Linked DNA regions of Deinococcus aerius. The protein of the gene in region 1 binds, or shares a complex with, the protein of each later gene. Links are inferred from orthologs where the notes say so. Each region holds a gene or a part of one and is shown in the gene's direction. Other genes may lie near its edges.

What was found.
Region 2: the proteins of aceF (region 1) and lpdA are in contact, whole or in part, in a crystal structure (PDB 1EBD), measured with the Geobacillus stearothermophilus proteins. The link is inferred for Deinococcus aerius from one-to-one orthologs. Residues at the interface, in WP_033016211.1 of Geobacillus stearothermophilus: Ile130, Ala131, Met132, Pro133, Arg136, Arg140, Glu141, Asn155, Arg157; in WP_049624544.1 of Geobacillus stearothermophilus: Pro340, Ser341, Asp344, Tyr345, Arg403, Asp406, Val408, Glu431, Ala432, Gly433, Asp438.

What each region holds. Positions count from the first base shown.
Region 1 is NZ_BFAG01000011.1:166,431-174,383, forward strand. Bases 2,599-5,463 are described here. They hold aceF (dihydrolipoyllysine-residue acetyltransferase), read left to right. Parts: upstream 2,599-3,053; coding sequence 3,054-4,874; downstream 4,875-5,463. Other genes in these bases: aceE (pyruvate dehydrogenase (acetyl-transferring), homodimeric type), read left to right, coding at 2,599-2,963; DAERI_RS15400 (hypothetical protein), read right to left, coding at 4,953-5,463. In the rest of the region: DAERI_RS15385 (LysR family transcriptional regulator), read right to left, coding at 1-118; more of aceE, read left to right, coding at 255-2,598; more of DAERI_RS15400, read right to left, coding at 5,464-5,531; DAERI_RS15405 (ankyrin repeat domain-containing protein), read right to left, coding at 5,528-6,250; DAERI_RS15410 (helix-turn-helix transcriptional regulator), read right to left, coding at 6,259-7,089; DAERI_RS15415 (acetyl-CoA C-acetyltransferase), read right to left, coding at 7,093-7,953.
Region 2 is NZ_BFAG01000012.1:29,363-34,851, reverse strand. What follows is about bases 2,545-5,489. They hold lpdA (dihydrolipoyl dehydrogenase), read left to right. Parts: upstream 2,545-3,286; coding sequence 3,287-4,693; downstream 4,694-5,489. Other genes in these bases: DAERI_RS15645 (phosphoglucomutase/phosphomannomutase family protein), read right to left, coding at 4,769-5,489; DAERI_RS15655 (pseudouridine-5'-phosphate glycosidase), read left to right, coding at 2,545-3,220. Outside these bases: DAERI_RS15665 (HpcH/HpaI aldolase/citrate lyase family protein), read left to right, coding at 1-825; DAERI_RS15660 (carbohydrate kinase), read left to right, coding at 1,123-2,241; more of DAERI_RS15655, read left to right, coding at 2,267-2,544. UniProt on the Escherichia coli protein: Lipoamide dehydrogenase is a component of the glycine cleavage system as well as of the alpha-ketoacid dehydrogenase complexes.

The sequences.
Region 1 (7,953 bases):
CCAGGTTGCGAATGGAGTTGGACAGCGCCTGCTGCACCACGAACACGCGCTCGGCGGCCCGCCCGAAGTGTTCCTCCTCGGCGAGGGCGACGAAATGACGGAGGTGGCGAAGTTCCATGCTGGGCCTTTCGGGGAGGGAGCCCGGCAGCTAGGCTCCCCCAACCCGCCACAAGCTTAACCTACCATTCGGCGTGGTGAATGCGCTCATTTTGCCCTGTTGGAAGCGGTGAATGGCACGGCATAGACTACTAACCATGACCAAACTGCCCCCGCGTGCCGAACTGCCGCCGCAGGACCGGGAGAAACTCAACGCCGTGGAGACGCAGGAGTGGCTCGACTCGCTCGCCTACGTGCTGGCGAATGCCGGGGACGACCGCGCCGCACAACTGTTGGAGGAACTCGACCACTACGCCTACTTCCACGGGGCGCCCATCCTCTTCAAGCAGAACACGCCGTACATCAACACCATCGACGTGGACCAGCAGCCCGAGTACCCGGGCAACCTGGAGCTGGAGCGCAAGATCCGCAACGCGATCCGCTGGAACGCCGTGGCGATGGTCGTCAAGGCGAACAAGAAGAGTGACGGCATCGGCGGGCACCTCGCCACCTACGCGAGCAGTGCCGAGCTGTACGAGGTGGGCTTCAACCACTTCTTCCGGGGGCACGGGGCGGGGGTGGACCGCGACCTGATCTTCTTCCAGGGGCACGCGAGCCCGGGTATCTATGCGCGCTCCTTCCTGGAGGGCCGCTTCACGGAGGCGCAGCTCAACAACTTCCGGCGCGAGCTGAGCCCCGACGGCCCCGGCCTGAGCAGCTACCCCCACCCCTGGCTGATGCCGCACTACTGGGAGTTCCCGACCGTCTCCATGGGTCTGGGGCCTATCCAGGCGATCTATCAGGCGCGCTTCATCAAGTACCTCGAAAACCGGGGCCTCAAGCCGGGGGGCAATGCCAAGGTCTGGGCCTTCCTGGGTGACGGCGAGATGGACGAGCCGCAGAGCATCGGCGCCCTGCGCTTCGCCGCCTACGAGAACCTCGACAACATCGTGTTCGTCCTGAACGCCAACCTTCAGCGGCTGGACGGCCCGGTGCGCGCGAACTCCAAGGTCATCCAGGAGTTCGAGGCGCTGTTCCGGGGGGCGGGCTGGAACGTCATCAAGGTCGTGTGGGACTCGAAATGGGACGAACTGCTGTCCCGCGACTACAACGGGGCCATCGTCAAACGCTTCGAGCAGCTCGTGGACGGCGAGTCGCAGCGGTACGCGGCCTTCGGCGGCAAGGAGCTGCGCGAGAAGTTCTTCAACACGCCCGAACTCCAGAAGCTCATCGAGGGCTGGACGGACGCCGACCTCGAACTCCTCAACCGGGGTGGGCACGACGTCCACAAGGTCTACGCGGCCTACGAATCGGCGGTGAAGCACACGGGCAGCCCGACCGTGATCATCGCCCGCACGGTAAAGGGTTATGGCCTGGGCGAGACGGCGCAGGCCCGCAACGTGGCCCACCAGGTCAAGAAGCTGGAGTTCGGGGCGCTGAAGAACCTGCGCGATCTATTGGAACTGCCGCTCACCGACGAGCAGGTCGAGCACCTCGACTTCTACCACCCCGGCCCCGACTCGCCCGAAGTGAAGTACATGCTCGAACGGCGCCAGGCGCTCGGCGGCTTCGTGCCCGAGCGCATCGTGGACTACCCGCGCCCGACCGTTCCTGCTGGCGAGTTCTACGAGGAGTTCGCGGCGGGCAGCAAGGGCCGCGCGGTGAGCACCACCATGGCTGCCGTGCAGATCATGAGCAAGCTGCTGCGCGACAAGGAGATCGGCAAGCTGATCGTCCCCATCGTGCCCGACGAGGCCCGTACCTTCGGCATGGACGCGCTCGTGCCGCGCATCGGCATCTACTCGCCGCGCGGGCAGACGTACCAGCCCGTCGATTTCGGGTCGCTGATGGCCTACAAGGAGAGCACCGACGGCCAGATGCTCGAAGAGGGCATCACGGAAGACGGCGCGATGGCCTCCTGGATCGCCGCCGCGACGAGCTACGCGAACCACGGCGTGCCCACCATCCCCTTCTACGTCTTCTACTCCATGTTCGGGATGCAGCGCATCGGCGACCTCGTGTGGGCGGCGGGCGACCAGCGGGCGCGCGGCTTCCTCTTCGGGGCCACGGCGGGCCGCACGACGCTGGCGGGCGAGGGGTTGCAGCACCAGGACGGCAACTCGCTCCTGCAAGCCTACGTGGTGCCCACCCTGCGGGTGTATGACCCCGCCTTCGCCTACGAACTCGCGGTGATCGTCGAGCACGGCATCCAGCGGATGTACGTGGACGACATCGACGAGTTCTACTACGTCACCATCGACAACGAGAACGAGGTCCAGCCCGCCATGCCCGGCGACCACGCCCAGATTCGGGAGGGGATCATCAAGGGCCTGTACCGCTTCCAGGCGAGCGAGAACACGAAAGCGGGGCTGCGCGCGCAGATTCTCGCCAGCGGCCCGGCGATGGGCGCGGCGCTCGATGCCGTGAAGATGCTGGAGGGCTACGGCGTGGCGGCGGACGTGTGGTCGGTCACGAGCTACAAGGAACTCCACCAGGACGCCCTGCTGACCCAGCGCCACAACATGCTCCATCCCACGGAGGAGCCGAAGGTTTCCTACGTCGCCTCGCAGCTCAGCCAGGAGAACGCGCCCGGCGTGCTGATCTCGGTCAGCGACTACGTGAAGCTCGGCGCCGACGGCCTGAACGGGCACCTCGACCGCAAGCTGTGGACGCTGGGCACCGACGGCTGGGGCCGCTCGGAGGCCCGCGAGGAACTGCGCGACTTCTTCGAGGTGGACGCGCGGCACGTGACCCTGGCGACCCTGTACGCCCTCCAGCGCGACGGGAAGGTGAAGGGGGACGTGGTGGCAAAGGCCATCGCCGAGCTCGGGATCGACCCCGAGCGGGAAGCGCCGGTCCTGCGTTAAGCGTTGAGCCGTCAGCTTTCAGCGGTCAGCGGCCTATGCTGGGAACTGAGAGCTGGCGGCCCCTCATTCACAATCCAAGGAGCGTCCAACATGGCGACGGAACTGAAACTGCCCGACGTGGGCGACAATATCGAGCAGGGCACGGTCGTGACGGTGCTCGTGGGGCCCGGCGACAGCGTGACCGAGGGCCAGCCCATCATCGAGATCGAGACGGACAAGGCCGTGGTCGAGGTGCCCGCTACCCAGGGCGGCACGGTCGAGGCCGTGAGCGTGAACGTGGGCGACACCGTGCCGGTGGGCGGCACCATTCTGACGTTGGCGGGGGGGGACGGCGGCGCGGCCACGGCCAGTGGGGGACAGGCCCAGACCCCCTCGCCCGGAATGCCCTCCGCCGAGCCCGACAGCCCAACTGTGGCCGACGATCCTGATACGGCCAACCGGGTCGCCCAGGCCCAGGTCGAGGCGCAGAAGGTGCAGGCGGGGACCTCGGATGGAAGCGGCGCGGCGCCTGCCCGGACGGGTCCCTCGGCGGGCGGCGCCCAGGTCACCCTCCCCGACGTGGGGGACAACATCGAGCAGGGGACGGTCGTGACGGTGCTGGTGGGGCCCGGCGACACGATTCAAGAGGGCCAGCCCGTCATCGAGATCGAGACGGACAAGGCGGTCGTCGAGGTCCCGGCGAACGCCTCCGGCACCGTGCAGGACGTGGCGGTGAAGGTCGGCGACACGGTGAAGGTCGGCGGCGTGATCCTGACGCTGGGGGGAGGCCAGCAGCCAGCGGCGAGCGCGCAGCCCGCCCCGGCTCCGCAACCCCAGCCCGCCCAGGCGCCCGCCTCGCGGGACAACTTCCCGGTGGATACCCTGTCCACCGGGCGGCCCACTGCCCCGCGCGAGACGCAACTGACCCCGCAGGAGGCGCAGCCCGCAACCCAGGCGCCGGGCGCCCAGCGGCCCTACAACACCCAGGCGTATGACAACCGCCTGCTGATCCCCGCCGCGCCCAGCGTGCGCCGCCTGGCCCGCGAGCTGCACGTGGACATCCACGACGTTCACGGGACCGGCATCGCCGGGCGCATCAGCGAGGAGGACGTGCGCCGGACGGCGGGGACGCCGAGCGTGCAGGCTCCGGCAGCTCAACCCGCCCCCGCTGCGGCCCCCGCCCCGACCCCGGCTCCCGCCGCCGCGCCCCTCCCCAACTTCGAGCGGTGGGGCACGGTGCGCCGTGAGGACATGAGCGGCATCCGCAAGGCGACCGTGCGCTCCATGACCCAGTCGTGGACGACCATCCCGATGGTCACGCATTTCGACAAGGCGGACGTGACCCGCATGGAGGAGACGCGCCGCCAGTTCGGCGCCCGGGTCGAGAAGGCGGGCGGCAAGCTCACCATGACCCACATCCTGATGAAGGTCGTGGCGAACGCCCTGCGGAAGTACCCCAAGTTCGGCGCCAGCCTCGACCTGGAGGCGCAGCAGGTGGTCTACAAGGACTACGTGAACCTCGGCGTGGCGGTCGATACGCCGCAGGGCCTCCTCGTCCCGGTTCTCAAGGACGCCGACCGCAAGAGCATCACCGAGATCGTGCTGGAGCTGAACGAGCTGGCGGGCAAGGCCCGCGAGCGCAAGCTCAAGCCCGACGAGATGCAGGGAGCGACCTTCACCATCTCCAACCTCGGCGGGATCGGCGGGTACGGCTTCACGCCCATCGTGAACGCGCCGGAGGTCGCCATCCTGGGCGTCTCGCGCGGCGGCTTCGAGCCCGTCTGGAACAAGGAGACCGGGAGCTTCGAGCCGCGCAACATGCTGCCCCTCAGCCTGACCTATGACCACCGCCTGATCGACGGGGCGGACGCCGCCCGCTTCCTGCGCTATATCTGCGAGGCGCTGGAGGACCCGTTCCTGATTAGCCTCTAGCGGTCAGCATTCGGGCGTCAGAAGGAACAAGCAAAAGCCCCCACTTTCGCGGTGGGGGCTCTCGTGCGTCTGGATTGTCTACAGCCGGTCGTGGTTGTCGGCCTCGCCCGAGACCTCGTTTTTAAGTTCGGGGCGAGTGCCGGGGGGCAGGTCGCCGGGTTGCTCGCTGACGTGGGGGGTGACCTTCTCGCTGGGGGGGACGTAGCCGGGGTTCTGGTCCACTCCGGGGCGCAGGCCCACCCCTGCCTCGCCCGCCGCCAGGCTGGTGCTCTCGGTCCCCAGCCCGCCCGCCACGGTGATGCCGCTGCCGAGCGTGGTGTCCTGCACGCCGATGCCCGCCACCGTCTCGGCGCCCGCGAACTCGGGGGTCTGGGCGGCGTGCTCCATCGCCGCCGGGTCGCGGGTGGCGAGACGGTCGAACTGGCCGGTGACCTCCCGGGGGTCCTGCGCCTGGACCGACTCATACTTGCCCTGGTCGGCGCTCCCCGTGCGGTCTTCCGCGTGCGTGGTCGTGTAGTGTTCCTCGTGAACGTCCTTGGGGTCGGGCATCTGGTAGCCCGTCTTGTAGTCGGGCGTGCGTGTCAGCTCGTTGATCTGTGTCCCGTCCGCAGGCGCGTTGTCGGGGCGGCCGTCTCGATCATTGCGAGAGTCGTTCATGCTCCAGTCTCCCGCGTGGGGGAGGGCGGCGCATTCCGGGTTCCTTCAGCGTCATGGGTCGTCCCGCTCAGAATCGCCAGCACGGCCGCGTGGCCCTCCTCCCGGGCGAGGTCCGCCGCGGCCCGCCCGTCCCCGGTGGTCGCCGCCGGGTCCGCCCCCGCCGAGAGCAGCGCCTCCACCAGCGCCCCGTTCCCGTTCTGCGCCGCGCTCATTAGCGGGGTGAAGCCGCCGTGCTGGGCCGCGTTCACGTCCGCCCCCGCCGCCAGCAGCCGCAGGGCCAGGGCCGTGTGGTTGCCCGCAGCGGCGGAGTGGAGGGGTTGGACCTGCATGGCGTTCGTGCTGGGCCGGTTCACGTCGGCCCCGCGGGCGAGGAGTTCGGCGGCGACCTCCTCCCGCCCGAAGAAGGCGGCCAGGCCCAGCGGGCTGAACCCGTCCGGGCTGGTGGCGTTCACGAGGTCGGGCTGCGCGTTCAGGTGAGCCAGCAGGGGCGTGAGTTCCCCCGTGGCTGCGGCCCCGAACACGCTGAGCGGCGCTCCCGCCCCGATCAGGAAACGCATGATCTCCGGGCGCCCGTAGTACGTGGCGAACAGGACCGGGGAGAGGCCCGTGGGGCTGACGGCCCCCAGCAATCCCGGCTGGGCCGAGATCAGGAGGCGCACGCCCTCCAGGTTGTTCGCGTGAATAGCGGCGAAAAGATCGTTGGGGGCGTCGTTGGTCATGCCCCATCCTAGTGGCGCCGTCCGTCCCCGACTTCTCCGATCCTGCGCGCCCAGCCCGGGGTTTGGCCGTGCCAGCGGGCGTAGGCCGCCGTGAAGGTCGTCACGCTCGCGTAGCCGACCCGCCAGGTGACTTCCGCCACGGGTAGGCCCAGGCCCTCCTCTTCCAGCAACCGGCGCGCCTCGGCCATGCGGCGGCGGGTGACGGTGGTGAGGGGCGTCTCCCCGAAGAGCCGGGCGTAGCCGCGGGCCAGGTGGGCCGGGCTCAGGCCGCTCGCCCGCGCCGCGTCCCCCAGCCCCACCGGGCCGAGGGCGAGGGCGTCGAGCGTATCCCGCGCCCGGAAGAGCCGCCGCGCGAGTTCGGCCCGCCTCGCGGGGGAAAGGGCTGGAAGCCCGTCCGCCGCCCGCCACGCCTCCCGGTCCTCGCCCACCAGCAGGTCGAGCAGCCGCAGGGCCAGGGTGTCGAGCGCGAGGGGGTCCAGCGTGCGGGCCTCGTGCCGGGTCCGCAGCGTCCCCAGCAGCGCCCAAATGGGAGGCGGCGGGGTCAGCGTCCGTTCCAGAAAGCGCAGGTGAGCCCCCGCGTCCTCGGCCAGCGGGGCGAGGGTCAGGACGCCCGGGTTCAGGAAAATGCAGAAGGACCGCGTGCCGGGCTCGACTTCCACCCGGTAGGAGGTGCCTTCATTCAGGAGCAGCGCTCGCTCGCCGCCGACGCGGTGCCGGGCCTGGCCCGTCCAGTAATGGGCCGTGCCGCGCATCGTCTTCAGCGACAGTGCCCCGAACGCCGACTCGCCCGCGTACCCGAACGATTCCTCGTTCAGCAGGCGGGCGAGCGGCGCCGTCATGACCTACCGGGCGCGAATGACCATGGCGATGCCCATGCCGCCCCCGATGCACAGGCTGGCAACCCCCGTCTCCTTGCCGCTTCTCCGCAGGGCGTGGACCAGCGTGACGAGGACGCGGGCGCCGCTCGCGCCGATGGGGTGACCCAGCGCAATCGCCCCGCCCGTCACGTTGACCTGCGCGGGGTCCACCCCCAGGTCCCGCACCACGGCGAGGCTCTGGGCAGCAAAGGCCTCGTTCAGCTCGAAGAGGTCCACGTCCGCTACCTTCATCCCGGCCCGCTCCAGCGCGACCGGAACGGCCTTTGCCGGGCCGATCCCCATGATGCGCGGGTCCACCCCGATGGCCGCGTAACTCGTGATCTCGGCCAGGATGGGGAGGCCGTTCGCCCTGGCGTATTCCTCGGTGCTGACGGCCAGCATCGCCGCGCCGTCGTTCAGGCCGCTCGCGTTCCCGGCGGTCACGGTGCCCTCCTTCTTGAAGGCGGGCTTGAGTTTCGCCAGGGCTTCCGGGGTCGTCCCGGGCCGCACGTGCTCGTCCCGCTCGAAGAGGGTCGGTCCCTTCTTGCCCGGCACCTCCACGGGCACGACCTCGTCCACGAAGGCGCCGGAGTCGATGGCCGCCGCCGCCCGGCGCTGGCTCTCCACCGCGAAGGCGTCCTGCTCCTCCCGCGACAGGTTCCACTGCTCGGCGATGTTCTCGGCGGTGATCCCCATGTGAACGTCGTGGAACACGTCCGTCAGGCCATCCGACAGGATGGAGTCGAGCGCCTGCGCGTGGCCCAGGCGGTAGCCCTGCCGGGCGCGGGGGAGCAGGTAGGGTGCCCGGCTCATGCTCTCGGTGCCCCCCGCCAGGTACAGCTTCCC
Region 2 (5,489 bases), on another replicon or contig:
AAGCCGCTGCGGAGCGTTCTCTACGTGCCCGGCGACAAGCCGCGCGCCATCGAGAAGGCCCGCACCCTGCACGCGGACGCGGTGATCCTCGACCTGGAGGACGCCGTGGCGCCGGAACACAAGGAGGCGGCGCGGGAGAACGTCAGGGCGGCCCTCGCATGGCGCTGGCCCGGCCCGCTGTTCGTGCGGGTGAACGGCCTGGGCACCCCCTGGGAACACGACGACCGCGAGATGGCCCTGCTGGGCGGCGTGGACGGGATCGTGCTCCCCAAAGCCGAGGACCCCGCCGTGCTCGCGGGCCTGCACCTGCGCGTGCCGCTGTGGCCGATGATCGAAACCCCCCTGGGTGTGCTGCGCGCCCCGGAGATCGCGGCGGTGCCCGGTGTGGCGGGCATGATCGTGGGCGCCAACGACCTCACGCGGGCGCTGAGAACCCGCCCCGCCCCCGGCCGCCTGCCCCTGCTCCACGCCCTGTCGGCAGTGGTCCTGGCCGCCCGCGCCCACGGCAAAATCCCGCTCGATGCCGTATATAACGACGTGCGCGACCCAGAGGGCTTCTCCCACGAATGCGAGCAGGGCCGCACCCTCGGCTTCGCCGGAAAGACCGTCATCCACCCGGATCAAATCGGGATTGCCAACACCACCTTCGGCGTGACAGACCAGGAAGCCGAGGAGGCCCGAACCCTCCTCAGCGTCTGGGAACAGGCTCGAGCCGAGGGCCAGAGCATCGCCACCCACCGCGGCGCCCTCATCGAGCAGATGCACGCGGACGAGGCCCAGGAAATGCTCGACCTCTGGAAAGCGACAAAGACCAACCCAAGCTGAAGCTTCTCAAAACCGTCTATGGTGGACGGGCCATTCCTGCCAGCAACTTGCTCTCGCACCGCCTTCACCACGTCGGCTCGCGCAGCGAGACGGTGGGGACGCAGCTTGGAATGCAGCAAGATCAAACCTTGCGCGTGGCGAAGGACGGCCACCGGCGAGGTGAGCGAGCCCTTTGCCGAGCGCAGCGGAAAGCTCCCCTGCCCCCTCTGGGGGTAGGGGCTGGGGGTGGGGGCAAACCGCATCAAGATACTCTGCCCCTTGTTTAACTCTACTAAGTCCCTTTATCTTGCTTAAGCCATGTCCCTGACCGACCGCGAGCGAGACCTCCTGCGCCTGATCCGCGAGTCCCCGCTCAGCACCCCGGAAGACCTGGCCCGTCGCCTGGGAACCTCCCGCGCGGCAGTGAACGTCCACGTCAGCAACCTGACCCGCAAGGGCTTCCTGCTGGGCCGCGGCTACGTGGTCGCACCGGAGAACGACCCCCACGTGGTTGTCATCGGCGGCGCAAATGTGGACGTGAAGGCCCGCACCCTCGCCCCCGCCGTGCCCGGCACCAGCAACCCCGGCGTGACGACCCAGGCCCCGGGCGGCGTGGCCCGCAACATCGCGGAAAATCTGGCGCGGCTGGGCGTTCCCACCCACCTGATCGCGGCGGTGGGCCGGGACCCGAACGGTGACCTGCTGCTGCGCGAGACCGAGGCGGCGGGCGTGGACGTGCGGAACGTGCTGCGTTCGGACAGGCCTACCGGCACCTACACCGCCGTTCTCGACGAGCGCGGGGAACTGGTGATCGCGGTGGCGGCAATGGGGGCGACGGACGCCCTGACTCCCGCCGCGTTGAATGATCGGCGGGGAGTGCTGCGCGGCGCCTCCTGGGTGATCGCGGACGGCAATCTGAGCACCGAAACCCTGACGCACCTGCTGACCCTCTGCGCCCAGGGGAGCACGCCGGTCGTCTTCGAGCCCGTCAGCGTGCCCAAGGCGGGGCGGCTCCTCCCGGCCCTGGCGTCGGGACTCGTCCCCCACACCGTCACGCCGAACGTCGCCGAACTCGCGGCCCTGGTCGGGCAGGACATCCCCAACACATCTGACGCTCTCGCCGGGGCGGCAGGTCAGCTCCACGCGCGGGGCGTGCAGACGGTCTGGGTCCGGCGGGGCGAGCGGGGCAGCCTGCTCTCCACCCCGGACGGCGTGACCGAGGTTCCCGCCCTTTCCGCACAGGTTGCCGACGTGACGGGCGCCGGGGACGCCATGCTCGCCGCGTACCTGGCCGCCCTCCTGGCCGGGCACCCCCCCGCCGAGGCCGCCCGCCACGGGCACGCCGCCGCCGCGCTCACGGTCGAGAGCCTGCACGCCGTGTCCCCCATCCTGACCCCCGGCACAATCAGGGCGCGGCTGGAATCGGCCCACCCCTGAAGTCCCCCCACACGAAGGAGCCCCCATGCCCACCCCCGCCCCCATCCGACCCGAAGTCCTCGCCCTCATGGACCTTCACCCCGAGGTCGGCGCGGCGCTCGAACGCGGCGCCCCCGTCGTGGCGCTGGAAAGCACCATCATCAGCCACGGGATGCCGTACCCGCAGAATGTGGAGATGGCGCGCGGCGTGGAGGCCGTCGTGCGCGAGAACGGGGTGACCCCCGCCACCATCGCCGTCCTCGGCGGGCGGCTGAAGGTCGGCCTGACGCCGAACGAGCTGGAGTTGCTGGCGACCGACAAGAACGTGCAGAAGATCAGCACCCGCGACCTGCCCGTGACCGTCGCGCTCGGCGGACATGGGGCGACCACCGTGGCTTCCACCATGCGGATCGCCTCTCTTGCGGGCATCCGGGTCTTTGCCACGGGCGGGACGGGCGGCGTTCACCGGGGCGCGAATGAGACGATGGACATCAGCGCGGACCTGACCGAACTCGCCCGGACGGACGTGTGCGTGGTGAGCGCGGGGGTCAAGAGCATCCTCGACATCGGCCTGACGCTGGAGGTGCTGGAGACGCAGGGTGTGCCCGCCATCACGCTGGGGAGCACCGAGTTCCCGGCCTTCTACTCGCGCCAGAGCGGATTTACCTCCCCCCTCACCGTGGCGACGCCCGCCGAGGCCGCCCGCGTGCTCCATGCCAAATGGACGCTCGGCCTGACAGGCGGCGTCCTCCTCGCCAACCCCATTCCGGTCGAGGCCGAGATTCCCGCCGCCGAGATCACCCCGCACATCGAGCAGGCGCTGGCCGATATGGCGGCATTGGGCCTCACGGGCAAGGAGACGACCCCTTACCTGCTGGGCCGCATCGTGGAGATCACGGGGGGCCGCAGCCTGACGGCGAACATAGCCCTTGTGCGGCACAACGCGGCGGTGGCGGCGCGGGTCGCGGCGGAGTACGCCGCGCTTCAGGGCTGGGCCTGACCTGTCCCTCCACCGGGAACGCACCGCAATCCGCATGAGAAGGGGGTGGTAGGCTCGGGAACGGTTATGGACTCCTACGACGTAGTGGTGATTGGGGGCGGCCCGGCGGGGTACGTGGCCGCCATTCGCGCCGCGCAACTCGGCTTCAAGACCGCCTGCGTGGACGCCTTCGAGCGGAACGGCAAGGCCTCGCTGGGCGGCACCTGCCTCAACGTGGGCTGCATTCCCAGCAAGGCGCTGCTCGACTCCAGCGAGCGCTTCGAGATGATTAGCCACGAGGCGCAGGAACACGGCATCCAGGTGGACGGCGCCCGCGTGGACCTGACGAAGATGCTGGGCCGCAAGGAAAGCGTGGTGGACAAGCTCACGGGCGGCGTCGCCTTCCTCTTCCGCAAGAACAAGGTGACGAGCATTCACGGCCTGGGGCGCCTCGTCCGGCAGGAGGAGGGCGGCTGGATCGTGGACGCCGCCGGGACCGAAATTCACGCGGGGAACGTGATCGTGGCGACCGGCAGCAACCCGCGCGAGCTGGCCGGCGCCCCCTTCGGCGAGCACATCGTCGAGAACAGCGGTGCCCTCGCCTTCGAGCAGGTGCCCGGTCGGCTCGGCATCATCGGCGCGGGCGTGATCGGCGTGGAGCTGGGCAGCGTGTGGCGCCGCCTGGGCGCGCAGGTCACCATCCTGGAGGCCCTCCCCGGCTTCCTGATGGCCGCCGACGAGGCCGTGAGCAAGGAGGCCCTCAAGCAGTTCCAGAAGCAGGGCCTGGAGTTCCACTTCGGCGTGAAGATCACGGAAGTGCAGCAGACTGACTCCGGCGTCACCGTCACCTACGAGGAGAAGGGCAATCAGGTCACCGCGCAGTTCGACAAGCTGATCGTCTCCATCGGGCGCGTGCCGAACACGAAGGGGCTGGGGGCCGAGGCGGTCGGCCTGGAACTCGACGAGCGCGGCTTCGTGAAGGTGGACGGGCACTACCGCACCAACCTCCCCGGCGTCTACGCCATCGGTGACGTGGTCGGCGGTGCCATGCTCGCCCACAAGGCCGAGGAGGAGGGCGTGGCGGTCGCCGAGCTGATCGCCGGGCAGGCCGGGCACGTCAACTACGACGTGATCCCCTGGGTGATCTACACCTCCCCCGAGATCGCCTGGGCGGGCCTGACGGAAAAGCAGGCGCGGGAGAAGGGCCTCAAGGTCAAGGCCGGGCAGTTCCCCTTCAGCGCCAACGGGCGCGCGCTGGGCCACGGCGACCCGCGCGGTTTCGTCAAAGTCGTCGCGGATGCCGACAGCGACAAGATCATCGGCGTCCACATGGTCGGCCCCAACGTCTCTGAACTCATCGGCGAGGCGGTCACCCTGATGGAGTTCGGCGGCAGCGCGGAGGACCTCGCCCGCACCGTCCACGCCCACCCCACCCTGAGCGAAGTGGTGAAGGAAGCGGCGCTGGCAGCGGACAAGCGGGCGCTGCATATGTAGGAAGCGGTCAGCGTTCAGCCATCAGGAAGAGAGGGGCGGGAGGCCGAAGCTGTCCCGCCCCTCCCCTCTTGCCCCTTAGACCGGCTGCCCCACATCGAGCGCGAGGACCCGCCGCGTCGCCTCGTCGAGGATGGCCCGCACGGCCTCCGGCGTCTGCGCCTCGACGTAGACCCGCACGACCGGCTCCGTTCCCGAGGCGCGGAACATAGCGGAGGCGCCGCCCGAGAGCAGCAGCTTGACACCGTCGATGGTCTTCACGCCCTCCACCACATGGCCCGCAATCTCCCGGTAGCCCTGCGCCTCCCTCAGCAGCGCGTTCTTGTCGAACCCCGCGCCCAGGTGCAGGTCGCCCCGGTCATAGTGGTGCCGGAAGTCCACCTCCGCCTCGATGGCGGCGAACAGCTCGTCCAGGCTCTTCCCGCTCGCCGCCATCGCCTCAACCATCAGCAGGCTGTTCAAGAGGCCGTCCCGCTCAGGAATGTGCCCGCGCGAGGCCAGCCCGCCCGACTCCTCACCCGCCATCAGGACGGCCAGAGCCTCGTCCGCCTGCCCTTCTAAAAAAGCGTCGGTGATGTACTTAAAGCCCACCGGCGTCTCCAGCAGGCTGAGCCCCAGCCGCTCCGCGAGCAGCTCGATCACCCGGCTGCCCGACACGGTTTTGACCACCCGCCCGCGCACCCCGCGCCCGTGGAGATGCCGCAGCAGCACCGCGAAAATCTGGTGGCTGTTGAAGAACCGACCGCCCGCCGTGACTGCCCCCACCCGGTCGGCGTCCCCGTCGGTCACCACACCCAGA